Regions from separate parts of the Undibacterium sp. Dicai25W genome, predicted to be linked through region 1. Evidence: riboswitches for the same ligand, from Rfam matches in the RefSeq annotation. Region 1 holds a riboswitch; the other holds the start of a gene.
What was found. A riboswitch is a leader RNA that binds a small molecule or an ion and turns the genes downstream of it on or off. The one in region 1 is predicted to bind thiamine pyrophosphate.
Positions count from the first base shown of each region.

Region 1 (5,210 bases):
TCCAGTTGAAAATTTACGGGTAGTTGCAACCAACACTATACGTATAGCAAAAAACGCCGCTATTCTTTTACCGCAAGCAGAAGCCGCAATTGGCCACCCTATTGAGGTTATTTCGGGTGAGGAAGAAGGCCGCCTGATTTACATGGGGGTGTCGAATGCCGTCGCTATTCCTGGCGAACGCCGCCTCGTTATGGATATTGGTGGTGGCTCAACCGAGGTAATACTTGGTCGCGGGCATGAAATCGTCCAGGTTGAATCCTTCAGTATTGGTACAGTAAAAACCAGTACCAATTTTTTTCCTGATGGCCGTTTAACAGAAGCAGCATTTGAAGCTGCTATTTTGTCGGCGCGATCCATGTTTGAAGATGCCGCGCCACCGTACCAACCCCAGCATTGGCGCAAGGCCTATGGCTCGTCGGGCACCATGCGTGCGATCGCTGATGCCATCATCAAAGGTGGTCTGGGTGACGGCAAAATCACGATGCTGAGTTTGAATGCCTTGAAACAATACTGTATTCAATGTGGCAAGCTCAGTGATTTGGAATTGAGTGGTATTAAACCAGAACGCGTTGCCATGGTCGTCGGTGGTCTGGCGATATTGATCGGTTTGATGATGGAGTTCAATATTGAAGTATTGATCCCGATTGAAGCAGGCTTGCGTATGGGCGTGATGTGGGACTTGTATCTGCGCGCCACCAAACGCGATCGGCGCGAAGTGTCAGTGCAGAAAGTAGCCAATGTGTTTAACACCGACATGTCACGCGCCAATCGGGTCGTCGATATGGTCAAATCTTTGTATCAACAACTTAAACCCTCGTCTGATAACTATCTGCGTTTGTTATTGTGGAGTGCTCGCTTACATGAAGTAGGCATGGTGATTTCTCATACTGGCTACCATAAGCATGGTTCCTATATGATAGAAAATGCGGATATGGCTGGTTTTACTACGAGCGAACAACGCATCATGAGTAAGCTGATCCTGAGCCAGAAAGGGAATCTGCGTAAGATTAGCGAAGCCTTGGTTGACCCTGATTTTGCCAAAGCCGTGTTGGCCTTGCGCTTGTCGGTGATGTTAATGCATTCGCGTGCTGAGATTGATTATGAAGACATTCGTCTCAAAATGAAGCGTAGCGTAGAACTTGAGATGCGGCGTGATTGGGTGACTTTGCATCCTACGGTGGCGTATTGGTTGCAAAAGGAAATTGAATGTTGGCGTGAGGTAGGGGTCGACTTCTTAGTCAGAACGAATGTCTGAAAGAGGTTTTAAAAATAAAAAAGGAATTCATTAATTTGAATTCCTTTTTTTTTCGCTATGTTCGCTATTTGTTATGCTGGCCTTAAATCAAAAATCAAACTGTGCCGATAATTTATAAATTCGCGGTGAGCCCGGGAATAAATAGCCACCCAGTGATTGCGTTGCATCCCGCCAGTAGAACTTGTTGAGCACATTGTCGACGTTAAAGCGTAAGGTCGTCGTTGTATTGCCTATACGTGTCACGTAACGGGCACCAAGGTTATAAACCTGGTAACCAGGAATAATGACGGTGTTATCCGGGGTGTATGCCTTGTTACCTGAGTACTGCCAACTCGCGTTCAGATTTAAACCTTTGACTTCGGCGACAGCATAATCTGCATACACCGTCGCCTTCAGTTTTGGTACATCCAATACACGCTTGCCTTCTAGTGTGGCATTGCCAGTGTCTTGCTGAATGGCGTCAAGCTCAGTTAAGCTGGCGCTGAGCGTCAGTTGTGATGTGATTTTTCCTAAAGCCGACAGCTCCAGTCCGGTATGTTGTGCAGTACCGTTTTGAACATAGTTATTATTGCTATCAATATATTGCAGTGGCTTTTGAATCCGGAAAACGGCAGCACTTACACTTAAATCGCGTGTTACGTCGGATTTGAAGCCCATTTCAATTTGCTTCGATTTGGCAGGATCAAGTAACTGATTCTGGTTGTTTGTCCCGAATGGAGCAATCGTTCCATGTTCCAGGCCTTGTGCAAACGAGGCGTACAGGGATGTGTTCTGAACGGGTTTGTATACCAGTGCCGCATTTGACACCCAATAATTGTGTTGGTAACCACTCAGACCAAGTTGTGTGCGCTCAATATTCAGGTGACGGATACCCGCGTGTACTGTCCATGCATCATTGAGGCTGATGGCGTCTTGTAAGAAAGCGGACCATTCTTTATCGGTTCTTTGTAGCAGCACTGGGCCAGTGGTGTTGCTGGATTGGCCAACGACGACAGGATTGAAAACATTGCTGGTACCAACGAAATCATACACATACGCGCCGAAGAAATCTTTGCGTTGCGAGCTGCTTAAACCGGTTGCAAATTGATGTTGGAAATTACCGGTAGTGAATTTTCCATTCAGCAGTGCCTGAGTCCCCCAGGACGATTTTGCTTCGCCTACACTTTGGTAATCGTAGACATCGTAATCACCGTTCGCACAATAGCCACTCGCGAGATTAGCTGAACCACATCCGAGTGGAAATGCAGTGTAATCATCACGTTTGAATTCGTGCTTGTTGATGGCAACGCTGGTGGTCCAGGCATTGTCCAGTTTGTATTCGTAACGCACTCCGATATTGCTATCTGTCGTATCAACGGGTTTAGACCACGGCTGATTGTTGAGCATAATGTCGGCACGGATTCCACGTGGTAAATCGGTGCCATTTGTTAATTGAAAACCTGGTGCAGAGATTTGCGCGCGGTGTTGGTAGTCAAAGTCGAATTGTAGTAATGACTGCGGTGATAAATGCCAGTCAAATGCGCCAGAAATAAACTGGCGGTTGCCGTTTGCGCCGATGATGTAAGAGCGCATTCTTTCTTCGGCGGCATTGATACGGTAGCCAAATTGCTTGTCTGAAGACATTCCACCCAAATCGAATGTGCCGTATAAGGTGCCGCGTTCAGAGATGCTGGTAGTAACGCTGCGCAGGTCCTTATTTGTCGGGCGTTTAGTCACATAATTGATGACGCCGCCGGGTGTTGCAAAACCAGACTGGAATCCGGAAATACCTTTTAACACTTCAACGGTTTCTTTGTTTTCCAATGGAATCGAACCATCTGCAGGAATCGCAAAGCCATCTTTACGATAGCTGTATTCGTTATCGAGTGCAAAGCCACGGATAGAGAACTGCTCAGCATAACCTACTGCATTGTAAGCATCATTGACGCTGGCATCGTACTTCATGACATCCGTGGTCAAACGGATTTGCAAGTCTTGCAGTTGTTGCGCGGTCCAGGTATTGACGGAAAATGGCGTATCAAGCAATTTTTCATCAATAAAGCCTGCTGCCTTGGTGTGGTCTGCTTTAGCGGAGGTCTTATTGCCAGAGACCACAACTTCTTGCACTGATGAAGAGTTTGCTGTTGCGTTGTTCTCTGGCTCTGCCGCAGCGTAAGCGCCTTGCATGCAGACGAGTTGTGCAATGGCGATGGCGATCAGTGTCGGGCGTAATACCAGCGTGATTGCCTGGCGGTGGGTATGGTGTGAATTTACTTGTGTCATTATGTGCTCGTTATACTTGTGGTGCGCAGGGTGGCAGCACAGCAAAGGAGCAAACAAAGCATAGACAGGAGAAAACGACGTGAACTTTGCGCTTCCCTTCGCTGGCATTATCCAGATCAGGTTCAAGGGACTCTCTCACCCGGAAATGTATTCCAGGACCCCTAGCGAAGGCGTTACTTTAACATGAAATCAGCACTAAGACTTTTGATGATGGTGACCGCTAACTACCCTATGGTCTGATTTGTTGCTTTTTTGGGATTGCTGATACCCTTGGGGAGTATATTTTTAGGTCGTTTGTTATCAAGGAGGTAAACGTATAAAAACGTCTATACTCCCTGGTTTTAATGTTCACTAAGCTTCTTGTCTGGCGGGTTTGAAATTCATCCACAGACCTTCGGCTGAATAGATGAATAATGCAATCCAGATGGCAATGAAACCGATCAGGCGATGGGTATCGAGATTTTCATTGAATATCCATACACCAAGCAATAACTGCACAAATGGTGCAATGTACTGAAGTAATCCCAGCGTCGTCATCGGTATGCGGCGCGCACCAGCGGCAAACATCAATAAGGGAATCGCAGTGATAGGGCCACTTAATGCGAGCAAGATTTTGACATCAGTTCCAGCTGATACCAGTGCATTTTGTCCATGCATGGTGAGCCATGTCAGGTAGCCAAAGGCAAACGGGAAGAAGATTGCGGTTTCCAAAGATAAACCTTCCAGCGCGCCTAATGCTGCAGTTTTTCTTAACAAGCCATACGTACCAAAAGTCGCCGCTAGCGCGAGGCCTATCCATGGTAAATGCCCGGTCTGGAAGGTCATCCATGCCACACCCAAGGCCGCAAAAGAAATCGCCAACCATTGGCCAGAGCGCAGTTTTTCTTTGAGTAGTACCGAGCCAATCAGAATATTAACCAGCGGTGTCATGAAGTAACCAAGACTGGAGTCAATGACTTTGCCATCATTTACCGCCCAGATATAGATAAACCAATTACTTGATAATAAAACGGCGCTGAGTGCGAAGCTGGCAATCAGTTTAGGCTGACGGCGCACCATCGCCAGCCAACCCCATTGCTTGCGCCAGGTAAGTACAATGGCTAAAAATAACAGCGACCACAGCATACGGTTTAATAAAATTTCTAATGAAGGAACCGAGTGCAAGGCTTTGAAGTAGAGTGGGAACAAACCCCAGATCGTGTAGGCAGAGCCGGCTAATAATATGCCTTTACGCATGTGCTGCATCCTAAATAAAGGAGGCCGCAAATGCGGCCAGAGGACGTATTATCGCCGTAAATCTGAAAGTATGCTCAATACCACCCGAAGTGCCGGAAATGTCTGGAGTGAAATTATCCGAACAGCAATGCAGAAAAATTATTTTTCTCTGGCAAGGGCGATTTGTTTGCACAGTGCTTCTGTGCCATCCAGAATGCGCGGACCGGCGCGGTTGAGCAAATCCCCCTTGACGGCATACAAATGATTTTTTTTGACCGCTGTCAGCGTTTTAAATGAGCGCCATTCATTGAGTGAATCGGCGTTTTCACCACCAGTAATAATTGCATCTGGATTACTTGATAACAGGGCTTCTGTCGTAATCGTTGGGCTTAACTCTTTCAGTCTGCCGAAAACGTTTCTACCGCCACATAAGCGAATCGCAGCCGAGATCATGTGTTCGTCATTGAGGGTCATTAAT
Region 1 covers NZ_JBMPOQ010000007.1:35,230-40,439, reverse strand. The annotation lists gene ACO0KY_RS10045 (Ppx/GppA family phosphatase) at 1-1,255, shown strand, start outside; gene ACO0KY_RS10040 (TonB-dependent siderophore receptor) at 1,343-3,517, opposite strand; TPP riboswitch at 3,594-3,690, opposite strand; gene rarD (EamA family transporter RarD) at 3,869-4,753, opposite strand; gene ACO0KY_RS10030 (cobalamin-binding protein) at 4,892-5,210, opposite strand, start outside.

Region 2 (5,210 bases), on a different contig from region 1:
TTTTGGTGGTCAAAGAGCAGCAAAGCGCTGCAACCCCGGTGCAGATCCGACTGCAAACTCTCGAGGTATTGGTCAGTCTTTATTATGACGCTGGAAAAATTAAGTCCAGCGAAGCGACAATTAACGAGCTCCTTGCTCTTGCAACAGCAGAAAAAGATGTTGAAGGTATCGGTATCGCCAATATTATGGCGGCATATAAGTTGATCGAAGATGGCAAACCGCAAGAAGCTCTCAATAAACTCAACCTGATCGACAGTTCTTTGCAACCGGATGCATCCGCCGAGCTGAAAATGCGTTTGGATAGTGCATTAGGAACTGCCAGTTATGTCCTCGGAAATTTTGATTCGTCATTGAGATATTTCTTGGAGGCGCTGAAGCTCACGGATGAATTGCCTGAGCGTAAAGTGGAAAACCGCATTCGCCGGCTTGATTCCATCGCAAAATTGTACATCAACATGAAAGATCCAGAGAAGGCGCTGGCAACTGTTGATGAGGCATTAGAAATTTCTCCACTAGCGCGCGCTCCCAAGATTTTGGCATCATTGAGTCTGAGTCAAGGGATTGCCTATGCGAACTTGAATCAAGATGCTAAAGCTGTTGAGGCATATAAACGGGCATTAAAGATAGCTCGCGAAGCGGGCATGGCTACCTTTGAAGTGATTTGCCTGATTGATATCAGTGATCATTATTTGACGACGAATGAATATAAGAAAGCCGAAGAGTTCGCTAGGCTCAGCCTTAAGCGTGCTGAGGCTCTTGGTGATAAGGGCTCAATCGACATCGCTAAAATTAATTTGGGTTTTTCACTGGCAGGGCAAGGACGGATCGCAAGTGGGGTTGAATTGGTCAATGGTGTGATACATGATTTCCTGCAATCCGGACGCAAGACAGATGCAGAAAGCGTTATCGGCGAACTAGCCAATATGTACGAAAAAGCCGGTATGTATAAAGAGGCATTGGCAACGCTGCGTCAACAGCAGAGCTTAAGTAACGAGTTATTCAGCGCCGATCGCTCAAAAGCAGTTGCAGGCTTGCAAGAGCAATTCAATGCCAAACAGCGACAAAAACAAATTGAATTGTTGGGTAAAGAAAATGCCTTAAAAGATGCCGATATCCGCAACCATAGCCTGCAACAAGTCATCACTATGCTGGGCGCCATGGTAACGATCATGGTTGGTATCTTCATTTACTTGCTTTATCGACGTGTCCAGCGTATCAATCAACAATTGCGGGAAGCGAATAGCCAATTAGAATTCCATGCGATACGTGATCCTCTGACTGGTTTGTATAACCGTCGTTCTTTTGTTGAATTGATGAAAACCAGGAGCGTACAACTTGAAGCAGACAGACGAGAAGAGAGAGAAGGCAATCCTGACTGTCTGATTTTGCTTGATATCGATCACTTCAAGCACATTAATGACACCTTAGGTCACGCAGCAGGGGATGCAGTGCTGATTCAGGTGGCACAACGATTGCGTAAGGTCGTACGTGACACAGATATGGTCTTACGCTGGGGCGGTGAGGAATTTTTAGTCTATTCCCCAAAATCCAATCCTTCACAAATCGCGGGTTTAGTTGAACGGGTTTTACAATCTGTCGGTGGAACCAGTATCGCCGCTGGGGAACATGAAGTGCAGGTGACGATGACAGCGGGATTTATTTCACTGCCATTTTCAGATATTTCTGAATTGAAATTAGATTGGGAGAAAGCCTTGCAAATTGCCGATATGGCTCTGTATCTCGGCAAGGCAAATGGCCGTAATCGTGCCTATGGTATTGCAAAAATCATGGTTGATTCAGAATCGGCACTGCCGTTTTTAGAGGAAGATCTGGCGGCTGCCGTGAGTTCTGGCATGGTGGATCTGATTGAAGTTCTTGGTCCTGCTAAATTAGATTTGCCCGTTTCAAAATAAATGTTCTTGCATAATCTTTTTCTCAGAATCCTGAGATGGCGCTATAATGCCGCCACAAACGCAGAGTTACCAATCATCGTAGCGCTGCCAAGTTAAACAATGCTAGGGGTCCTGATATCAATGTTGATATCGGGTGAGAAATACCCTCGAACCTGATCTGGATAATGCCAGCGAAGGGAAGCCGCTAAAAATCGTGCCAGTGTCATGTTTTGTGTTTGCTTTATCCGACATCTCGCGCATCGTGTTTTTAGAAACTCCTTTGCTGGCTCCATGCCAACAAGCAAAGGAGCCAAAATTAATGAATGCCAATCCTAAATTTCTGTCCGCGACAGCGACAGTTGACGAAGCCGCCATTGCGCCGCTGCCAAATTCGCGCAAAGTGTATGTACAAGGTAGTCGTCCCGACATCCGCGTTCCCATGCGTGAAATCAGCCAATCTGATACCCCCGCTTCTTTTGGCGCAGAAAAAAATCCACCGATTTATGTCTATGACACCTCAGGCCCTTACATGGACCCGAACGTCAGCATTGATATCCGTTCCGGTTTAGCGTCTGTACGCGGCGCCTGGATTGCTGAACGCGATGATACTGAGGAGTTGTCTGGCCCTAGTTCAAAATACGGTCAGGAACGCCTGAACGATCCACAATTAGCAGAGTTACGTTTCAATTTAAAACGTTTGCCACGTCGTGCTAAAGCTGGTAAAAATGTCTCGCAAATGCACTATGCACGTCAAGGCATCATCACGCCGGAGATGGAGTACATCGCGATCCGTGAAAACCTGCAACGCAAAGAATATTTAGAAAATTTAAAAGCCTCTGGGCCTATGGGGAATAAGTTAGCTGACATGATGGGACGTCAGCATCCAGGGCAATCTTTTGGCGCATCGATTCCGGCAGAAATTACACCAGAATTTGTCCGCTCTGAAGTCGCTCGTGGTCGCGCGATTATCCCGGCCAACATCAATCATCCGGAAGTCGAACCGATGATTATCGGTCGTAACTTTTTAGTCAAAATCAACGCTAATATCGGCAACTCCGCGGTCACATCGTCAATCGGTGAAGAGGTCGAAAAAATGACCTGGGCAATCCGTTGGGGTGGTGACAATGTGATGGATTTATCGACGGGCAAACATATCCACGAAACGCGCGAATGGATCATCCGCAATTCACCAGTACCGATCGGCACTGTGCCTATTTATCAGGCCTTGGAAAAGGTGAATGGCAAAGCAGAGGATCTGACTTGGGAAATTTTCCGCGACACGTTGATTGAACAAGCTGAACAGGGTGTCGATTATTTCACGATCCACGCGGGTGTGCGTTTGCAATACGTACCGCTGACGGCAAAGCGTATGACGGGGATCGTTTCTCGCGGTGGCTCTATCATGGCAAAGTGGTGTTTAGCGCATCACAAAGAAAGCTTCTTGTACGAGCATTTTGAAGACATTTGCGAGATCATGAAAGCCTACGACGTGTCATTTAGTTTAGGCGATGGCTTGCGTCCGGGATCTATTTATGATGCCAATGACGAAGCACAATTGGGTGAACTGAAAACCTTGGGTGAGCTGACACAAATCGCCTGGAAGCACGATGTCCAGGTCATGATCGAAGGGCCTGGTCACGTACCGATGCATCTGATCAAAGAGAACATGGATCTGCAATTAGAACAATGTCACGAAGCACCGTTCTATACTTTGGGACCATTGACGACCGATATTGCACCAGGTTACGACCACATTACGTCTGGCATTGGCGCTGCCCAAATCGGCTGGTATGGCACGGCGATGCTGTGCTACGTGACGCCAAAAGAACATCTGGGCTTACCAAATAAAGTCGACGTTAAAGACGGCATCATTACCTACAAAATTGCAGCGCATGCCGCTGATCTGGCGAAAGGTCATCCGGGCGCGCAGATTCGCGACAACGCCTTGTCGAAAGCACGTTTTGAATTCCGTTGGGAAGACCAATTCAATATCGGTCTTGACCCGGATAAGGCACGTGAATTCCATGATGAAACTTTGCCTAAAGATTCCGCCAAAGTTGCGCATTTCTGCTCTATGTGTGGCCCGCATTTCTGCTCCATGAAAATCACCCAGGAAGTGCGTGACTACGCGGCAAAGCAAGGCATTTCAGAGGTCGCTGCATTGAAGCAAGGGATGGAAGTCAAGGCGGTTGAATTTGTAAAAAACGGTGCAGAAATTTACCGCAAACAGTGAACCTTTTATGGATATTGAATTAAACGGAAGCCCCTATCTGCTCACTGAAGGAAACACAGTCAACGATTTAATTGCCATTCTCGATCTCAGTCAAAAAAATATTGCTGTGGCAGTGAATCGGCAGATTATTCCTCGTCATGAGTGGATTAGTCAGTCATTACGGATCAACGACAAAGTCGACATCGTCCGCGCAATTGGCGGTGGATGAGACAGGACACGAAGAGCATGCTCTTCGTGCCTGACGAATCTGAGTCGCTTGCAAGCGACGAAGTGGACGAGACAGGAAATTAGAAGGTGCTCTTCGTGCCTGACGAATCTGAGTCGCTTGCAAGCGACGAAGTGGACGAGACAGGAAATCAGAAGGTGCTCTTCGTGCCTGACGAAGTGGACGAGACAGGAAATCAGAAGATGCTCTTCGTGCCTGACGAATCTGAGTCGCTTGCGCTGTTGGTAAAATTGAAAAGGAATTTGAAATGCAAACCGAAAATGGTTTAACGATTGCCGGAAAGACCTACCGCTCACGCCTGTTGGTCGGTAGTGGCAAATACAAAGATTTGGAACAAACACGCTTAGCAACAGAAGCTGCTGGCGCAGAAATTATCACGGTGGCGATACGTCGTGTGAATATTGGTCAAGACCCTAATGCGCCAAGTTTGCTTGATGCGGTGCCGCCCTCGAAGTACACCATACTGCCTAATTCTGCTGGCTGTTATAACGCCGAAGACGCGGTCTACACCTTGCAATTGGGGCGTGAATTATTAGGTGGACATAAGTTATGCAAACTCGAAGTATTGGGTGACGAAAAGACCTTATTCCCGAATATGCCAGAAACCTTAAAAGCCGCTAAAACCCTGGTCAATGAAGGTTTTGATGTAATGGTGTATTGCAGCGACGATCCGATCCAGGCAAGAATGTTGGAAGATATCGGGTGTGTTGCCATCATGCCTTTAGCTTCGTTGATTGGTTCGGGGATGGGTATTTTAAATCCTTGGAATTTATCGCTGATCATCGAGCAATCTAAAGTACCAGTACTGGTCGATGCCGGTGTCGGCACAGCGTCTGATGCGGCGATTGCGATGGAGCTT
Region 2 covers NZ_JBMPOQ010000002.1:364,421-369,630, reverse strand. The annotation lists gene ACO0KY_RS04720 (tetratricopeptide repeat-containing diguanylate cyclase) at 1-1,913, shown strand, start outside; TPP riboswitch at 2,008-2,109, shown strand; gene thiC (phosphomethylpyrimidine synthase ThiC) at 2,212-4,125, shown strand; gene thiS (sulfur carrier protein ThiS) at 4,133-4,333, shown strand; gene ACO0KY_RS04705 (hypothetical protein) at 4,429-4,620, shown strand; gene ACO0KY_RS04700 (thiazole synthase) at 4,599-5,210, shown strand, end outside.
Region 2: linked by a shared signal. The riboswitch ahead of thiC (phosphomethylpyrimidine synthase ThiC) and the one ahead of ACO0KY_RS10040 (TonB-dependent siderophore receptor) in region 1 are both predicted to bind thiamine pyrophosphate.